DNA from 4 places in the Serratia sp. NA_112.1 genome. Region 3 is predicted to be linked to each of the others. Evidence: predicted binding sites of a transcription regulator. Region 3 holds the regulator's gene; each other region holds the start of a gene.
What was found. The regulator Fur, encoded in region 3, represses iron uptake genes when iron is present. The targets are predictions, from matches to a motif close to ATAATAATGAGAACNACTATCAA.

Region 1: a site for Fur is predicted at 3,012-3,034, ahead of ACUTQ5_RS18460 (Nramp family divalent metal transporter). Genes of this name have one in related genera too.
Region 2: a site for Fur is predicted at 2,640-2,662, ahead of ygiD (4,5-DOPA-extradiol-dioxygenase). Genes of this name have one in related genera too.
Region 4: a site for Fur is predicted at 1,144-1,166, ahead of feoA (ferrous iron transporter A). Genes of this name have one in related genera too.

The regions. Positions count from the first base shown of each region.
Region 1 is NZ_JBQZFO010000011.1:71,218-75,776, forward strand. Features, by position in the region: gene mgrA (L-glyceraldehyde 3-phosphate reductase) at 1-895, shown strand, start outside; gene ACUTQ5_RS18455 (DUF2502 domain-containing protein) at 1,125-1,535, shown strand; gene ACUTQ5_RS18460 (Nramp family divalent metal transporter) at 1,740-2,972, opposite strand; gene ACUTQ5_RS18465 (NupC/NupG family nucleoside CNT transporter) at 3,351-4,538, shown strand.
Region 2 is NZ_JBQZFO010000012.1:17,008-21,566, forward strand. Features, by position in the region: gene yjeH (L-methionine/branched-chain amino acid transporter) at 1-1,162, shown strand, start outside; gene ubiK (ubiquinone biosynthesis accessory factor UbiK) at 1,192-1,470, opposite strand; FMN riboswitch at 1,617-1,777, shown strand; gene ribB (3,4-dihydroxy-2-butanone-4-phosphate synthase) at 1,888-2,541, shown strand; gene ygiD (4,5-DOPA-extradiol-dioxygenase) at 2,734-3,516, shown strand; gene ACUTQ5_RS18915 (glutathionylspermidine synthase family protein) at 3,574-4,559, opposite strand, start outside.
Region 3 is NZ_JBQZFO010000001.1:341,060-345,618, reverse strand. Features, by position in the region: gene ybfE (LexA regulated protein) at 57-344, shown strand; gene fldA (flavodoxin FldA) at 573-1,112, shown strand; gene fur (ferric iron uptake transcriptional regulator) at 1,433-1,879, shown strand; gene ACUTQ5_RS01715 (glycosyltransferase) at 2,057-4,018, opposite strand; gene galE (UDP-glucose 4-epimerase GalE) at 4,008-4,559, opposite strand, start outside.
Region 4 is NZ_JBQZFO010000016.1:24,063-28,621, reverse strand. Features, by position in the region: gene feoB (Fe(2+) transporter permease subunit FeoB) at 1-718, opposite strand, end outside; gene feoA (ferrous iron transporter A) at 790-1,014, opposite strand; gene ACUTQ5_RS20855 (Tex family protein) at 1,648-3,981, opposite strand; gene greB (transcription elongation factor GreB) at 4,139-4,559, opposite strand, start outside.

The DNA of each region.
Region 1 (4,559 bases), on a different contig from region 3:
TTGGCATAACTTTGGCGACACCACGCTGTATGATAATGCGCGTAAATTGATCCACTGCGCGTTCGACCGTGGGATCACTCATTTTGACTTGGCCAACAACTATGGCCCACCGCCCGGTTCCGCCGAGGAAAACTTCGGCCGTATTCTCAGCACAGACCTTAAACCCTGGCGCGACGAGCTGATCATCGCTTCGAAAGCCGGTTACACCATGTGGCCAGGCCCTTATGGCGACTGGGGATCGAAAAAATATCTGGTCGCCAGCCTGGATCAAAGCCTGCAGCGTATGGGGCTGGACTATGTGGACATCTTCTACCATCATCGCCCGGATCCGGATACGCCGCTGGAAGAAACCATGGCGGCGCTGGATTTGCTGGTGCGTCAGGGCAAGGCGCTGTACGTCGGGCTGTCCAACTACCCGGCCGAACGTGCACGCCAGGCGTTTGCCCTTCTGCAAAAACTTGGCACGCCGTGCATGATCCATCAGCCGAAATACTCAATGTTTGAACGTTGGGTTGAGCCAGAATTACTGGACACGCTGGAAGAACACGGCGTAGGCTCCATTGCCTTCTCACCGCTGGCCGGTGGGCTGCTGACCGATCGCTATCTGCAGGGGATCCCGCAAGATTCACGCGCCGCCAGCAGCAGCCAATTCCTGCAACCCGGTCAGCTCACCGACGATAAGTTGGATAAGGTGCGTCGGCTCGATGCGCTGGCGCAACAGCGCGGGCAGAAGCTGTCGCAAATGGCACTGGCCTGGGTATTACGCGGCGACCGCGTCACTTCAGTACTGATCGGTGCCAGCAAGACCAGCCAGATTGAAGATGCCGTTGGCATGTTGGCTAATCGCAGCTTCAGCGATGACGAAATAGCTCAGATCGAACAAACACTAATGTAATCGTTTACAATTATTGCCGGTTTCCCCACCGGCGATACCCTCTTTACGCCAGACAAATCTTAAATCACTCGTCCCCTGTGGTTTTTCAGATTCTCTCTAAGATTCAACCCTATCCGCAGAGGCTAAGATGCCGCTATTGCAGGTAAAACTATAAGGCCATTTTATAAACCGATGAACGCGCTTCATTACTTATAAACCGGCCAAGCCGCTGCGGCGGAAAGGAGAATTCATGTTTAAACCTCTGTTATTGGCCGCCCTGTTGGTGGCATCGACACTGCCAGCCATGCAGCAAGCCCAGGCTGACGGCCTCAGTATCGATCTGATGCCGGGCGTTTCATTACGCATCGGTGAACAGGACAACCGCGGCCGTTACTGGGACGGTTATGACTGGCGTGACCGTGACTGGTGGGAGGGCCATCAGGGACGCTACCTGGGTGACCGCAACCGCCGGGGCTACAACTGGGATGGTTATCGCTGGCGCGACAACGATTACTGGCGCAAAAATTATTACTATCATGAAGGTCGCTATCGCAAATACGATAAGCACTACTACAAGCATCATGATAAACATCACTGGAAGGACCGACGTCATGATGACCGTGATCATCGCCATCATGGTCATGGCGACCACGACGATTGACCCTAAAAGGCCGGCATTGCGCCGGCCTTAGGTTGCTGACAAAGCAGGAAAAAGCGTGGTTTTTCCTGCTTTGTGGTGAGCAGCCGAAAATCAATAAATTGATTTTCCTGATTTTTATTTATCGGCCTCTACTCGCTCTGGGCTGGAATGAGGTTTGTCATCAGTCTGAGGCCGGCATTGCGCCGGCCTTTCATTAATCGGTGCTCACAGCAGGCTACTGATCAGCAGATAACCGTTTAGCCCCACCACTACCACTACGATCAACTTACCGATCGTCTGTATGGTACGACTGTTCACCATCTCGCCCATCAGCTCACGATTACCGGTGAACGACAATAACGGCACCAATGCCAGTGCAATACCGAAACTCAGCAATACCTGGCTCAGTACCAAAATCCGCGTGGCGTCCATCCCCAACATAATGACGATAAACGATGGCAACATGGTGACCACACGGCGCACCCACAGCGGAATGTAAAAATGCACAAACCCCTGCATCACCACCTGCCCCGCCAGCGTGCCCACCACGGTAGAAGATAACCCGGCGGCCACCAGGCTCAGCCCGAAGATAGTGGCCGCCGCCTGCCCAAACAAGGGTTGCAGCGTCAGATAGGCCTGGTCGAGATCGGTAATACCGCTGTGGCCATTAAAGTGGAAAGCAGCCGCGGCGGTGGCCATCATTGCCAGGTTAACAAACCCGGCAATGGTCATGGCGATAGCCACATCAACCTTGGTGGCAGCATACCTGTCGGCCTTCGAGTTTTCTCCGGCTGCCTGAGTTAACGATGAATGCAGATAAATTACGTGCGGCATAATGGTGGCACCAAGTACCCCGGCAGCCAGAAACACCGCGTCACCGTTCGGTAAATCCGGCAGCGCCATGCCTTTTAACAGCGGGCCCAACTGTGGCTGGGAAAACACCAGCTCCACCATAAAAGCCAAAGCGACAAACAGCAGCAGGCTGCCAATCACCCATTCCAAAGGTTTTTGCCCACGTTTTTGCAACATCAGGATCAAGAAAGTCGCGATACCGGTCAGGATCGCACCCTCCAGCAACGTCACCCCCAACAGCAGTTTGAAACCGATAGCCGCGCCGATAAATTCGGCCAGATCTGTCGCCATGGCAATGATTTCTGCCTGAACCCAATAAGCCCACACCGCCGGACGAGGGAAACGATCGCGAATATGCTCCGCCAGGTTTTTTCCGGTCGCAATGCCCAGTTTGGCAGATAACAACTGGATCAGCATCGCCATCACATTGGCCCATACCACCACCCACAGCAGGGTATAACCAAAAGAGGCACCGGACTGGATATTAGTGGCGAAATTACCGGGATCAATGTAGCCGATAGCCGCGATAAATGCGGGGCCCATCAGGGAGAGTTTGATTTTCCTGGATGAACTCGGGGTGGTCTCAACCACGCGACTGTTAAGCATGTTCTGAACCCTTACTTCTATTAAGACTAGGGTTATTTTATGTAAATGATAATAATTATCAAGTGCATTTGGAACGGTAATACTTATCTCTGCGATAGCTAAAAACCACGGGTTTAACGAAAGGTTTAGCGAGTAGATGAACATTTTCCGCACTCTTCAGGGTCGGATTCAGAACACCTTCCTTCTTATTATCAAATTAGCCCAGGAATAGGAATTTCATATAACTTAATTAACCTCTTGATTTTTTATGCTTTACCGTACTAGCTTAGGACATTTCCCAGTATGAATTTCCATATTTGCAAGAGACCTCTCGTTTTTAAAAGTGGCGTTACATAAAATGACATCCGAAATTCAGCCTGCCTCAAGTTTGGAGCAAACATGTCCCATATTGCGCACTTTGCGTTAGCGTTGGTGGTGGTCGCGATCCTGGCACTTTTAGTCTGCCGCGATCGTAAAAGCATCCGCATTCGCTACGTTATTCAACTGTTGGTTATTGAAGTACTGCTGGCCTATTTTTTCCTGCATTCGGAAGCGGGTTTAGGCTTTGTAAAAGGATTCGCAGCGCTGTTTGACAAGCTGCTCGGGTTTGCTGGGCAAGGGACTGAGTTTGTATTCGGCGGTATGGGTGATAAAGGTTTGGCCTTCTTCTTCCTGAAGGTACTGTGCCCAATCGTCTTCATCTCCGCGCTGATCGGTATTCTGCAATACATTAAAGTACTGCCGTTTGTCATCCGCATCATTGGTACCGTGCTGTCAAAAGTCAACGGTATGGGCAAACTGGAATCGTTCAACGCCGTCAGTTCGCTGATCCTGGGTCAGTCTGAAAACTTCATTGCCTATAAAGATATTCTGGGCAAGATGTCTGAAAAGCGCATGTACACCATGGCGGCGACCGCGATGTCTACGGTTTCCATGTCCATCGTCGGCGCTTACATGACCATGTTGGACGCCAAGTTTGTGGTAGCGGCACTGGTACTGAACATGTTCAGCACCTTTATCGTGCTGTCATTGGTCAACCCGTATGACACCAGTAAAGAAGAAGAACTGCATCTGGGCAATCTGCACGAAGGCCAGAGCTTCTTCGAAATGCTGGGTGAATACATTCTGGCTGGTTTTAAAGTAGCTATTATCGTTGCTGCGATGCTGATCGGCTTTATCGCCCTGATCGCCGCGCTTAACGGCCTGTTCAGCGCCATCTTCGGCCAGAGCTTCCAGGACATTCTGGGCTACTTCTTCTATCCATTCGCCTGGATTATGGGTATTCCTAAGCACGAAGCGTTGCAGGTGGGTAGCATCATGGCGACCAAACTGGTATCCAACGAATTCGTGGCGATGATGGAACTGCAGAAAATCTCTGCTGAACTCTCTCCTCGCAGCCTGGGTATTCTGTCGGTGTTCCTGGTTTCCTTCGCCAACTTCTCTTCCATCGGCATCGTTGCCGGTGCGATTAAAGGGCTGAACGAGCATCAGGGCAACGTGGTGTCCCGTTTTGGTCTGAAGCTGGTTTACGGTTCAACGCTGGTCAGCATCCTGTCTGCGTCCATCGCAGGTCTGGTTCTGGGCTAAGCCGAAACGTCAGTAAGAGAA
Region 2 (4,559 bases), on a different contig from region 3:
TTTGGCGGCACAGGTGGCACAAGGCGATAGTCTGTGGGCCTGGCCGTTGCTGATTATCCTGGTGTTCCCGATCGCCATCGCCTTTGCGGCTTTGGGCCGCCACTTCCCCAGCGCGGCTGGCGCAGCGCACTTTGTCGGGCTGGCCTTTGGTCCGCGTATGGCGAAAGTCACCGGCTGGCTGTTTTTATCGGTTATTCCGGTTGGGTTACCCGCTGCGTTGCAGATTGCCGCCGGTTTTTGGCAGGCCACTTTCGGCTGGAGCGCCAATGTCCTGCTGTTGGTGCAAATTGCCACGCTGGTGGTGATTTGGTTTTTAGGCTCGCGCAGCGCAGGTTCCAGCGCCAATATTCAAACGCTAATCGCTATTCTGGTGGTGGCGCTGGTGGCCGCTATCTGGTGGCGCGGCGACATCTCACTGTCCAAAATTCCCTGGCCGGCAATCCACGAAATCTCCTCGCCCAATCTGTTCCATGCACTGGCAGTGATGTTCTGGTGCTTTGTGGGCCTGGAGGCATTTGCCCATCTGGCAACCGAGTTCCGTAACCCTGAACGCGATTTTCCGCGTGCGCTGCTGTTTGGCATGTTGGTCGCCGGGACGGTGTACTGGGGCTGTACCGTGGCGGTGCTGCATTTCCACGCCTACGGTGAGCATCAGGCGGCGGCTGCGTCGTTGCCGGGGATTGTGGTGCAATTGTTTGGTCAGCATGCGCTGTGGGTGGCCTGCATCATTGGCTATCTGGCCTGCTTTGCCAGCGTGAATATCTATACTCAAAGCTTCGCCCGGCTGGTGTGGTCGCAGGCGCAGGATCGTCCGTCCAGCGCGCTGGCCAGGCTGTCTGCCGGACAGGCACCGGTCAATGCATTAAGCGCGGTGGTAGGCAGCTGTTTACTGTTCACCTTGCTGATTTATACTCTGAAGCTACCGCTGGATACGCTGCTGGTGTATGCCAATGGCATCTTCGTGCTGATCTATCTGCTGTGCATGCTGGCGGGCTGTCGAATATTGCACGGACGTTCGCGGCTAATGGCGGCGACAGGCTTAGGGCTGTGTGTGCTGTTGATGGTGATTATCGGCTGGAAAAGCCTGTATGCGCTGGGGATGTTCGCGCTGATTTGGCTGGTGTTGCGGCTTAAGGCGCAGACGGTGCTCAAACCGCACTAAGGGCGCGTTGCCGCGCCCTTAAGGGTAACTTATTCGGCGTCTGGCTGTTGCGCAGCAGGCGTGGCGTTCAGCTTGCTTTCCAGCTCGCTCATACGCTGTTCCAGCAACGCCAGTTTCTCACGGGTGCGCAGCAGTACCTGGGTCTGCACGTCGAACTCTTCGCGGTTGACCAAATCCAGACGGGTGAGCTGTGACTGCAACACCTGACGGATTTTCTTCTCAACGTCTTCCCCGAATTCGCGCACGCCTTTAGGCATGGACTCATGCACCTGACGTGCGATCTGTTCAATTTTTTTCGGGTCAATCATGGCGTATCCCTTTCAGAGTTTAATAGCTGTCGCCTAGTGTAATGCGAGTTGCCCGCCGGATAAACTATTTAACCGCATTCCCTGCGGCTGACCGAATTATGCTTTTGCCAATTGCCCTGATTAATCATTAGCGTTATAGTCGAGAAGCTTATTCTCAGGGCGGGGTGCAAGTCCCCACCGGCGGTAAATCACCTTCTACGGTGAAAGCCCGCGAGCGCTCAACCAGCTTTTGCAGTTTGGTTAGAGGTCAGCAGATCCGGTGTAATTCCGGGGCCGACGGTTATAGTCCGGATGGGAGAGAGTAACGGTATCTGCCGGGTTTGCGCCCGCTTGCGTTATTTTTTTAGCTATTGCTAGCTACTCCTCAAGATCGCCCTGGTTCTGGTAATCCATAATTTTCTAATGAGGTTTTTTACCATGAATCAGACCCTACTTTCAGATTTCGGCACGCCGGTAGAACGCGTAGAACGCGCTCTTGAAGCATTGCGCAATGGGCGCGGCGTGATGGTGCTCGATGATGAAAATCGTGAAAACGAAGGTGATATGATCTTCGCCGCAGAAACCATGACCGTTGAGCAGATGGCGCTGACCATTCGCCACGGTAGCGGTATTGTGTGCCTGTGTCTTACCGAAGAGCGCCGTCAGCAGCTTGAACTGCCGATGATGGTGACCAACAACTCCAGCCAGTTCCAGACGGCCTTCACCGTGACTATCGAAGCGGCGCAGGGCGTGACGACCGGTGTTTCCGCGTCCGACCGCCTGACCACCATTCGTGCAGCGATTGCCGATAACGCCAAGCCGAGCGATCTGAACCGCCCTGGCCACGTGTTCCCGCTGCGTGCGCAGCCGGGTGGCGTGCTGAGCCGTCGTGGTCATACCGAAGCGACTATTGATCTGGTATCAATGGCCGGTTTCAAACCTGCCGGCGTGCTGTGTGAACTGACCAACGATGACGGCAGCATGGCGCATGCGGCAGAAGTTATCCTGTTCGCCAAACAGCATGACATGCACGTACTGACCATCGAAGATCTGGTGGCCTACCGCCAGTCACACGAGCAGAAAGCCAGCTGATATCACACTGATTTTCTGAGTATGAAAAAAGCCGCATACGCGGCTTTTTTTGTGGCTGAAAACGGTGCTCCATCCCTGGTTTTAACCATTCAAATTTATTGAAAATCATCATCATGGTTATCCGGCTGTTTTACCCCGGTAAACGGCGTAGTCTGGTCCACAGAATGTATTGTGACCAACCAAGGATCCTGTATGAACACCTCTCGTATGCCAGCACTTTTCCTCGGCCACGGTAGCCCGATGAACGCGCTGGAAGAAAACCGCTACACCCGTGCATGGCGTACGTTGGGTGAAACCTTGCCACGCCCGAAGGCCATCGTTGCCGTTTCAGCGCACTGGTATACTCATGGTACTGCGGTTACCGCGATGGAAAAGCCGAAAACCATCCATGACTTTGGTGGTTTCCCACAGGCGCTGTTTGATACCCAGTATCCGGCTCCTGGTTCACCTGAACTGGCCGCGCAGATCCAGCAAGTGTTGGAGCCAGTTCGCGTCAAGGCTGACGTCAGTGAATGGGGTTTGGATCACGGTACCTGGGGCGTGTTGATCAAAATGTATCCTGAGGCGGACATTCCGGTCGTGCAGCTCAGCATCGACGGCACTCAGCCGGCGGAATACCATTATGAGCTGGGCCGCAAGCTGGCGGAGCTGCGCGATCGGGGAATTATGATCGTGGCCAGCGGTAACGTGGTGCATAACCTGCGGATGGTGAAATGGCAGGGTGACGCGACGCCTTATCCGTGGGCCACGTCGTTTGACAAGTTCGTGCGGGATAACCTGAATTATCAGGGCGATAACCACCCACTGGTGAGTTTTATGCAGCATGAAGGCGCGGCGCTGTCGAACCCGACGCCGGAGCATTACCTGCCGCTGCTATACGTACTTGGCAGTTGGGACGGCAAGGAAGCGATAACCGTACCGGTTGATGGCATTGAGATGAGCTCATTGAGCATGCTGTCGGTGCAGGTCGGTTAAATAAAAAACGCCAGTCTCAGACTGGCGTTTGCATTTCAGGTCTCTGGCGAGTTTTCGTCAGCCGAGGATGATGTGCGGGTAGAAGCGCGACAGATCTTGGGTGATCAGCTCACGATCTTCACGCAGGCCGATACCGCAGGGTTGATCGTCAACCAGCCAGCTGCCGATCAACGTATAGCTGCCTTCGAACTGTGGCAGCGGGTGGAACTGCTGCACGATCATGCCTTCTTCGCCGTAAGGGCCGTCGACGCTGGCAACCTGCTGACCATTCTGCACGATCTGGATATTGGCACCTTCGCGCGAGAACAGCGGCTTGGTGACGTAGTGATCGAGCTGTGGATGATCGTCTTCTGCAAAGTACGACGCCAGCAGGTTGGGGTGATCCGGGAACATTTCCCACAGCATCGGCAACAGGGCCTTGTTGGAAATAATGCTTTTCCACGCCGGTTCCAGCCAGCGCACGCCGGCATCTTCCAGCTTGGTGGAAAACATCTCGCGCAGCATGAATTCCCACGGGTAAAGCTTGAACAGGTTACCGATGACCTGATTCTGCAGGTCGGTAAACTGGCCTTTTTCACCCAGACCAATCTCTTCCATAAACAGGAATTCGGTCGGGACTCCGGCTTCCAGCGCGCAGTCCTGCAGATATTGCACGGTGCCGCGATCTTCCTCGCTGTCCTGGCAACAGGCCAGGTGCAGCAGACCGAAACCGTGGTGTGCTTTCAGCTCGGCGAAACGCTCGATCAGTTTTTCCTGCAGACTGTTGTACTGATCGGACTCCGGGCTGAGCTTGCCGGCGTTAATCTGGTCTTCCAGCCACAGCCATTGGAAAAAGGCCGCTTCATACAGTGAGGTCGGGGTATCGGCGTTGTTCTCCAGCAGCTTGGGCGGATTGATACCGTCGTAGGCCAGATCAAGACGTGAATACAGCGACGGCTGGCTGGTACGCCATGAACTGCGGACAAACTCCCAGGTGTGTTTCGGGATGCGGAACTTGGCCATCAGCGCATCGCTGGCGACCACTTTCTCCACCACCTGCAGGC
Region 3 (4,559 bases):
CATCCAGAAGCGTCTACGCGCTTTTAGATGCAAACTCCCTTGCAGTACCGCTACCTATGGCAAAAGAACAAACGGATCGCACGACGCTGGATCTGTTCGCAGATGAACGCCGTCCGGGGCGCCCGAAAACCAACCCGCTATCCCGAGATGAACAGCTTAGAATCAATAAGCGTAATCAGCTTCGACGCGATAAAGTCCGTGGTTTACGGCGTGTGGAACTGAAGATTAACGCGGATGCGGTGGACGCCCTGAACAAACTGGCGGAACAGCGGAATATCAGCCGCAGCGAGCTTATTGAGCAAATGCTGTTGGCACAACTGGCGGACGACCAGCCAGAACATTGATCATTGCAGCCGCACATGCGGCGCGGCGTTAAGGATGACGCCCGATCAACATCGTTTTATTCCACCCGGTATCGCATAAACGTGATAAAACCCCGGGGTAAATTTCTGGCATGATACGCAATTACCGGTGAGGGTCCCCCTTGCCATGGCATCATTTTAATCGGTGTTATCGTGGTCATCGCTAACATCGTGTAATGCAATTTATTGAATTTAAAGGTTATACGCGATATGGCTAATGTAGGCATTTTCTTTGGCAGCGACACTGGCAATACCGAAAACATTGCCAAGATGATCCAGAAAATTCTTAAGCAACAGTTTGGTGACGATGTGTGCGAAATTCACGACATCGCCAAAAGCAGCAAAGAAGACCTGGAAGGCTTCGATATTCTGTTGCTCGGTATCCCAACCTGGTACTACGGTGAAGCCCAGTGCGACTGGGATGACTTCTTCCCAACGCTGGAAGACATCGACTTCAACGGCAAGCTGGTAGCCCTGTTTGGCTGTGGCGATCAGGAAGACTACGCAGAATATTTCTGTGATGCAATGGGCACCATCCGCGACATCATTGAACCGCGTGGCGCTGCCATAGTCGGCCACTGGCCAACCAAAGGCTATCATTTCGAAGCCTCAAAAGGTTTGGCAAGCGACAGCCACTTTATTGGTCTGGCAATTGACGAAGACCGTCAACCTGAGCTGACCAATGAGCGTGTTGAAGGCTGGGTAAAACAAATCGTCGAAGAGCTGAGCCTGGCCGAAATCGTCGGCTAACGCCAAACGTTGAACAAAAGCCCTGCAAAGTGCATAGTGTTGCCAGCAGGGCCATCATTGGCAGTACTGATTACTGCAATCGAAGATACATATTTGTAACTTCCCACATCGTCAAGGTAGACTGAGTTATCGGTTTATCCCGCCCATCAAGACGTTGCGTGTGCAACATGCAATAGTGCAATTATATCTTTGTTAACAACCGGCGGTTTCTATTTAGGTCAACCGGTTCTATAATGAGACGCAATTAACTCTTTGTGCCGACCGATGCCACAGGCGAGAACGCCTCAACTTGATTAGCATAGTAACAGGACTGAATCCGCATGACTGACAACAACACCGCATTGAAGAAGGCCGGCTTAAAAGTCACGCTTCCGCGACTCAAAATCCTGGAAGTACTGCAAAATCCGGAATGCCATCACGTCAGTGCGGAAGATCTGTACAAAAAACTGATAGATATGGGCGAAGAAATTGGCCTGGCTACGGTTTACCGCGTACTGAACCAATTTGATGATGCCGGCATTGTGACCCGTCACAACTTCGAAGGCGGCAAGTCCGTGTTCGAACTGACCCAGCAGCATCACCACGATCACCTGATTTGCCTGGACTGCGGCAAAGTGATCGAATTCAGCGATGAATCAATCGAAGTTCGTCAGCGTGATATCGCCAAGCAACACGGCATTAAGCTCAGCAACCACAGCCTGTACCTGTACGGCCACTGTGCAATTGGTGACTGCCGCGAAGACGAAACTCTGCACGATAAAAAATAATGCCCTTAACCGGCATTAAGAACCGCCTTAACTGAACAGATAAAAAAATCCCCGGACAGGCCCGGGGAAAGTTCACAGCTTGAAATACAACAATTGCAGAGGCACTTCTTTCCGTCTTCCCACTTACACTCACTTCACCGTCAACTCACCCGCCGACACGCGGATGGGCAAACCTCTTCACAGCTCATACTCAAGAAACAGCAACCGATCAAAAAACAACGGCCAGGCGTGATCGAATACACCTCGAACACGGAACCCCTTGTTCAGATAAATTTGGCTGGCATCACTGCGTTGCCATACACATAGCACGATATTTTTCGCCTGGTGCTGTTGTGCTCGCTGCTTTATCAGCGCAAACAATTGGTTAAAATGCCCTTGTCCGCGGAATTGACTCTCGATTGCCAGACTGCAGATGAAATAATCGTCAGCAGTGCACAGGCTTTGCACAAAGCTGTCATAAGCCTCATCAAGCGGTTTTATTTCATCGCGATAATGATAATCCGCTTCTATGCCATACAGCTCGCTGATGGTGGCCGCATTAAAAAAGCCGACAAACTCTCCACGCCGATCGTAAGCTACCGTGATCAGCCCGAGATAAGGCTCAATATTTTGCGCCTGCTGCAATGACACCAGATCCAGCCCAGCTCGATTGCCGATAGAGCAGTATTCAAGGTAACTGGTGGTGAAAATCAGCTTTGCCATGCGAGTCTTATCGGCTGCACTCGCCTGCCGCCCCGGTAGAAAATGCAATGCCCCGCCCTGCTCCGGTAACACCGCGTCCCCTACTCCAGCGGTCGGGCACCAGTAATTACCCGCCGTAATCCGTCGCCGGTTATCGGCGATCAGGTATTCACCAAAAAGTTGATTTACCCGATCAAGCGTACGGTCATGGGAAAGCACGGAATAATAGTGGTAATGGTCGATATCGGAACGGATCTGCGCCGGATAGGCCATGCGAGGTACTTCATCAACGGTGAATATTTCCGCATAACGAGCCAGATCCAGCGGCTGCTCAAGCTGCCAGTCCACCTGTTCTAAGCGGCTGACGCATTGCCGGTAGCTGTGCTGTTCCTCCTGCGACAGCGGTAACCGTTCATTGGTGATCACATCCTCCAACAGGCGCATGCCACGGATACCACAGGTGACTGCCTGTGGGTGCGCATCATAATGGACGCCATAATCCTGGCAGAAGCGATCGTGACTGAGGAAAGACCGGCCTATGTGGCGGCTCCACAGCTGATAAAAGGGATCAAACAGCTTCCGTTCATAAACCGAATTCTTGTCCGGCACTTCGCCGCTTTCCGCCGCATAGATCTGATCCAACCCCGCCAGCATTCGGCACAGCGAAATGTCCCCTTTCCGGCTGATAATCATGCCGGTTTCATCAAGAAACAGATTCAACCAGCTGACGTGGCTGACCTCGCCCTCAGCCAGAAACTGAAGATAATCAGGCACCTCTGGTTTGCTCAAAAACAGCGTCGCCGACCGGTGGGGTATGGTATCGATATCCATGTACAGCCCCCCCATCTCGATCAAAATCAGAAAGCGGAAGTAATCAGAAAGCGTGGCGTAATAGCGCTTATCGTGCAGTTGATGGATAAAGCCCAGATTGTCGCCGACCCTTTTTTGCGCCAGTTCGCTCAGCGAATGTACCTGCAAGCGATGATTGCCCGCATCATACTCCCCCAGGTAGCCGCCTTTTATCACCTGTACGGGGAGGAAATACGCATCCCTTGCCAACTGCTGCGCGTCCCAAACCCATAACATGCCGACCCAGTCATTTGTCTCGGCGCTAGCCACCGCCTGCTGCGCGTCGCCCCACTGAGAGATAACCTCTCTGGCGTCGTCAGGTATGGCGCCCCCCAACCAGATACGGTGCAGCCGTTTTTCACTCGCAGCCAGTGGGCGAGTAGGCACACAAAATAGTGAAGAACAGCAGGCGGCATCGAATAAATCCCCATGCGCTGCCAGCCACTCACGCAGTTGCGCGACCCCACGCTGATAGCTTTCCAGCCGTGCCGGTGAAGTCTGGCGCTGATATTTAACGAACTCAAACTTCAGGTCGCTGATCCGCGCTTCGTATTCTGCCCGGAACAGATCATCCTGCATAACCCCCAAATGTCCGTCGTTAAGCTTCATCGGCCAGCATCCTTATCGATGACAGCGGCACCGAAGAGCCATAACCCTGCGGATTTTTGCTCTGCCATGACCAGGCATCGCACACCATTTTTTCCAGACTGCGTTTGGCTTGCCAGCCCAGCTTTTCTGCCGCCAGTGACGGGTCGGACCAACACTCGGCAATGTCTCCCGCACGCCGGGGATTAAATTGGTAGGCGATTTTGAAGCCACAGGCGCGTTCAAACGCCCGAATAATCTCCAGCACCGAGTAGCCTTTACCGGTGCCCAGGTTATAGACGTTAAAACCTGGCTGCAGATTATCCAGCGCTTTTAAATGCCCTTCGGCCAAATCCATAACGTGAATGTAATCACGTACCCCAGTACCATCGCTGGTAGGGTAGTCGTTGCCATACACCGGCAACACCGCGAGTTTGCCAATAGCCACCTGCGCCAGATAAGCCAGAAGATTATTGGGAATGCCGGCGGGATCCTCACCAATCAAGCCGGACTCGTGCGCCCCGGCCGGATTAAAGTAACGCAGCGCGGTGATTGCCATCTGCGG
Region 4 (4,559 bases), on a different contig from region 3:
CTTCCTGATGCTGCTGTTGCAGTGTCTCTTTGGCTGCCGGTAGCAGAGCCGCTGCCGGGCCAGCCAAAGTATGGCTGTAGATATCGCCCTCCAGCATCTGCAGTGCCAGCCAGCGACGCTGTTCGCTCGGCAGGTTTTGCGGCATCGCATCGCTCAACGTGGTCATTTCTTTCAGCAGCACCGGCGGGTAGAGCACCAGCGCTTTCAATTCGTTGAACTGATGATTGTCGATCATCTGCTTTAGTACGCCAATACCGTCGGCCTTGGTGGAGACCAGCGGTACCACCGGGCAGCCGAGGCGTGCGGACAGTGCAGCAGTATCAATATCGATTTTCTGGCTTCTGGCGATATCCAGCATGTTCAGCGCAACGATGCAGGGAATGCCCAGTTCCAATAGTTGCAGCGTCAGGTACAGATTGCGCTCCAGATTGGAAGCGTCAACCACGTTGATCAACAGGTCTGCATCGCCGCTCAGGATGTAGTGGCAGGCGATCTGTTCGTCGAGTGAGGTTTGCTCCGAGATGGTGGTCAGGGAGTAGGTGCCGGGCAGATCGACCAGTTTGACCTGGGATTGTGGCGTGGTGAACAGGCCTTCTTTACGTTCTACCGTCACCCCCGCCCAGTTACCAACCCGCTGGCGCGCGCCGGTAAGCTGATTAAACAGCGTCGTCTTGCCGGAGTTAGGATTTCCTATTAAGCCAATAGTGAGTTTTTTCATAATTTTGCGTGATATCAGTCAAGGGAAATTGGGCCAGGCAATGTGCGTGGTCAAAGCAAGGCGGCTCAGCGTCAGGATTGGCCGTCGAGCAGGATCAGGGCCAGATCTTTCCTGCGCAGCACCAGGCTGACGCGGCGAGTTTTAATTTCTATGGGATCGCCCAGCGGCGCTACGCGCACTACTTCAAACGATGAACCCGGCAGTATGCCGAGTGATAAAAGTTTCTGGCGGTAGGCTGGGCCAATGTCATTGGCGAAGCCGGCGATCTTATACGATCGTTTAGGCAGAAGATGCATGTAACCTTCCCTGAGCCCAGCTTATTGGGCTGATGGTGATAAAGAACGTTCCAAAGGAAGCGTCGTGGTAAACATGACGCGCCGGCGACGTTTTCAATCCATGAAGTAATGTAGTGAACACGCAAAATAATAATAGTGAGAATCATTATCGCATTCAATACAAAAAATAGGGGTATTGGCAACCAAAGGTTGTGGCGATCACATTTAACGATCGAGATTGCCTGATGGGGCTACTTTTATCACCCAGCCTGGCCAAGTGTAAATGAGAATGATTGGTTAAATCAGTTACATTATTGTAGTATTTTTTTCCAGATTGAAAAAATTAGCGAAAAACTCAATAGTCATGATCCGGAAGTGTCACTATTGGTATTTATTTGGCAACATCTCAGTGGCTAAATACGAGCGGTAACTATTTGTGTTTCTCTGAGAAATACCAAAATGAGAACATGATGTTAATAACGGTGTTAATCGATGGCTATTTTCAGGCCTGAAACATCGGGCCATTATGGCTGTTGGCAAGATTGGAGAAATATGCAGGTTTATTGAGGCGGGTCAAATAATCGCGGGGATAGTTCGGCAAGAAAGGGCGGAGTTTACTCCGCCCTGCATCCCATTGGCCTGGCCAGGGCCTGATTAAGATTTTTTGCCGAATGCCGCTGCCAGCGCATCGCCCATGGCGCTGTTACCCGCCGAGGTGTTGTTGTTGCCGCGTGGTTTGGCCTTATTGGCCGGTGCCCGGTTTGCGTTGTCTCTTGCCGGGGCGGCGTTACCGCCGCGGCGTGGTGAACCTTCCCCCGGTTGCTCGTCCAGACGCATGCTCAGCGCGATGCGTTTGCGCTGCAGGTCAACTTCCATCACCTTCACTTTGACGATGTCGCCGGCTTTCACTACGGTGTGCGGATCTTCGACAAACTTGTCCGCCAGCGAGGAGATATGCACCAGACCGTCCTGATGCACGCCGATATCGACAAAGGCCCCGAAGTTGGTGACGTTGGTCACTGAACCTTCCAGGATCATCCCCGGCTGCAGGTCGCTCAGGGTTTCGACGCCTTCGGCAAAGGTAGCTGTTTTGAATTCCGGACGCGGATCGCGGCCTGGTTTCTCCAGCTCTTTCAGGATGTCGGTCACCGTCGGTACGCCGAACTTGTCGTCGGTAAAATCGCCGGCCTTCAGGCTGCGTACGGCTGATGGGTTACCCATCAGATCCTGCAATGCCTGGCGGGTGGCGGCCAGAATACGTTCGACTACCGGGTAGGTTTCCGGGTGAACGGTCGAAGCGTCCAGCGGATTGTCACCGTGGTTGATACGCAGGAAGCCAGCACACTGCTCAAAGGCTTTTGGCCCCAGGCGACTGACTTTCAACAGCTGCTCACGGTTGCTGAAACGGCCGTTCTCATCACGCCAGGTGACGATGTTCTGCGCCATCATGCGCGTCAGGCCGGCTACGCGGGTCAGCAGCGGCACCGAGGCGGTGTTCAGATCGACCCCAACGGCGTTTACGCAGTCTTCAACCACCGAATCGAGCTTTTTCGCCAGTTGGCTTTGGCTGACATCGTGCTGGTACTGGCCAACACCGATGGATTTTGGATCGATTTTTACCAGCTCGGCCAGCGGGTCCTGCAGGCGGCGGGCGATGGAGACGGCACCACGCAGCGAGACGTCGAGATTCGGGAACTCCAGCGCCGCCAGTTCGGAGGCGGAATATACCGAGGCACCGGCTTCGCTGACGATCACTTTCTGTGCTTTGACTTCGCTGAACTGCTGTTGCAAATCAAGGTAAAAACGCTCGGTTTCACGCGACGCGGTACCGTTGCCGATGGCAACCAGTTCCACCTTATGTTTGATGCACAGTGCCGCGACGATGGCCGCGGCTTTGGCGGCCTGACCGGTGTGCGGATAGACGGTGTCGGTGGCGACCAGCTTGCCGGTGGCATCCACCACCGCCACTTTCACCCCGGTACGCAAGCCCGGATCCAGCCCCATGGTTGCACGCATGCCGGCCGGTGCGGCCATCAGCAGATCGTGCATGTTACGGGCGAAGACGTTGATCGCTTCGTCTTCTGCACGTTCGCGCAGGGTACTCATCAGTTCGGTTTCCAGATGCAGCAGCACCTTGATACGCCAGGTCCAGTTGACCACCGCTTTGCGCCAGGTATCTGCTGGGGCGTTATTCAGACGCAGGTTGAGATGGCTGATGATGATCTGTTCCGCCTGGCTTTCGCGCGGGGCTTCTTCAAACTGTGGGTCGGCGTTGAGCGCCAGTTGCAGCACGCCTTCGTTGCGGCCACGGAACATCGCCAGAGCACGGTGTGAAGGTACCTGAGCAATAGGCTCATGGTGATCGAAATAGTCACGGAATTTGGCACCTTCTTCTTCTTTGCCTTCCACCACTTTGGATACCAGATGGGCGTTTTTCCACAGGTAGTCACGTACCTTGGCCAGCAAGGCAGCGTCTTCGGCGAAGCGCTCCATCAGGATGTAACGCGCACCGTCGAGGGCGGCTTTAACGTCCGCCACGCCTTTGTCGGCGTCAACGTAGCCTTCGGCCAACTGTTCAGGTTGCTGCTGAGGATCCTGCCACAGGGTGTCCGCCAAAGGCTCCAGACCGGCTTCAATCGCGATCTGCCCACGGGTGCGGCGCTTGGGTTTGTACGGCAGGTAGAGGTCTTCGAGTTCGGTTTTGCTTTGCGTGGCGGTGATCGCCTCCGCCAGCTGTTCGGTCAGTTTGCCCTGCTCGTCGATCGATTTTAGGATGGTCTGACGGCGGTCTTCCAGTTCACGCAGATAACCCAGGCGGGTTTCCAGCTGGCGCAGTTGGGTATCGTCCAAACCCCCGGTGACTTCCTTACGATAGCGTGCAATAAAGGGCACGGTATTACCTTCATCCAGCAGACGGATGGCGGAGTCAACTTGCTCCGGCCGGGCCTGAAGTTCTGTTGCAATAATGCGGCTCAGTGGGTCATTCATAGGTCTGGTATCTGTTGAGAATGGTTAGTAAACAGGGGAACAGTTATACGGATTGCTCGTGGAAAATGCCAGTGAAGCGGGCCGCCTCTCGGCAGCAATGACGCGTAAAGCGGCCTGTACCGCGGCGGTGGGCGGCCGCTCGGAAAAAACTGAAATCTTATTTAACGTACTCGATCTCATTCACATACCACAGCGCCTCGCCTGCCGGGGTGTTGACGGTGGCGGCATCTCCCACTTCTTTTTTCAGCAGCGCGCGGGCCATCGGTGAATCGATGGAGATGTAGTCCCGGCGGCCAAAAATCTCGTCATAGCCGACGATGCGAAAGCGTTTGATCTCGCCATCTTCGTTTTCCACCACTACCCAGGCACCAAAGAAGACTTTACCTTCCTGCTGCGGCGAGTGGTCGACGACCTTCAACTGTTCGAGGCACTTGGTCAGGTAACGCACCCGGCGATCGATTTCCCGCAACCGTTTTTTGTTGTACTGATAGTCGGCATTTTCGCTTCTGTCACCCAGGCTGGCCGCCCAGGTCACTTTTTTGGTGACCTCTGGCCGATCTTCACGCCAGAGGTAGTCC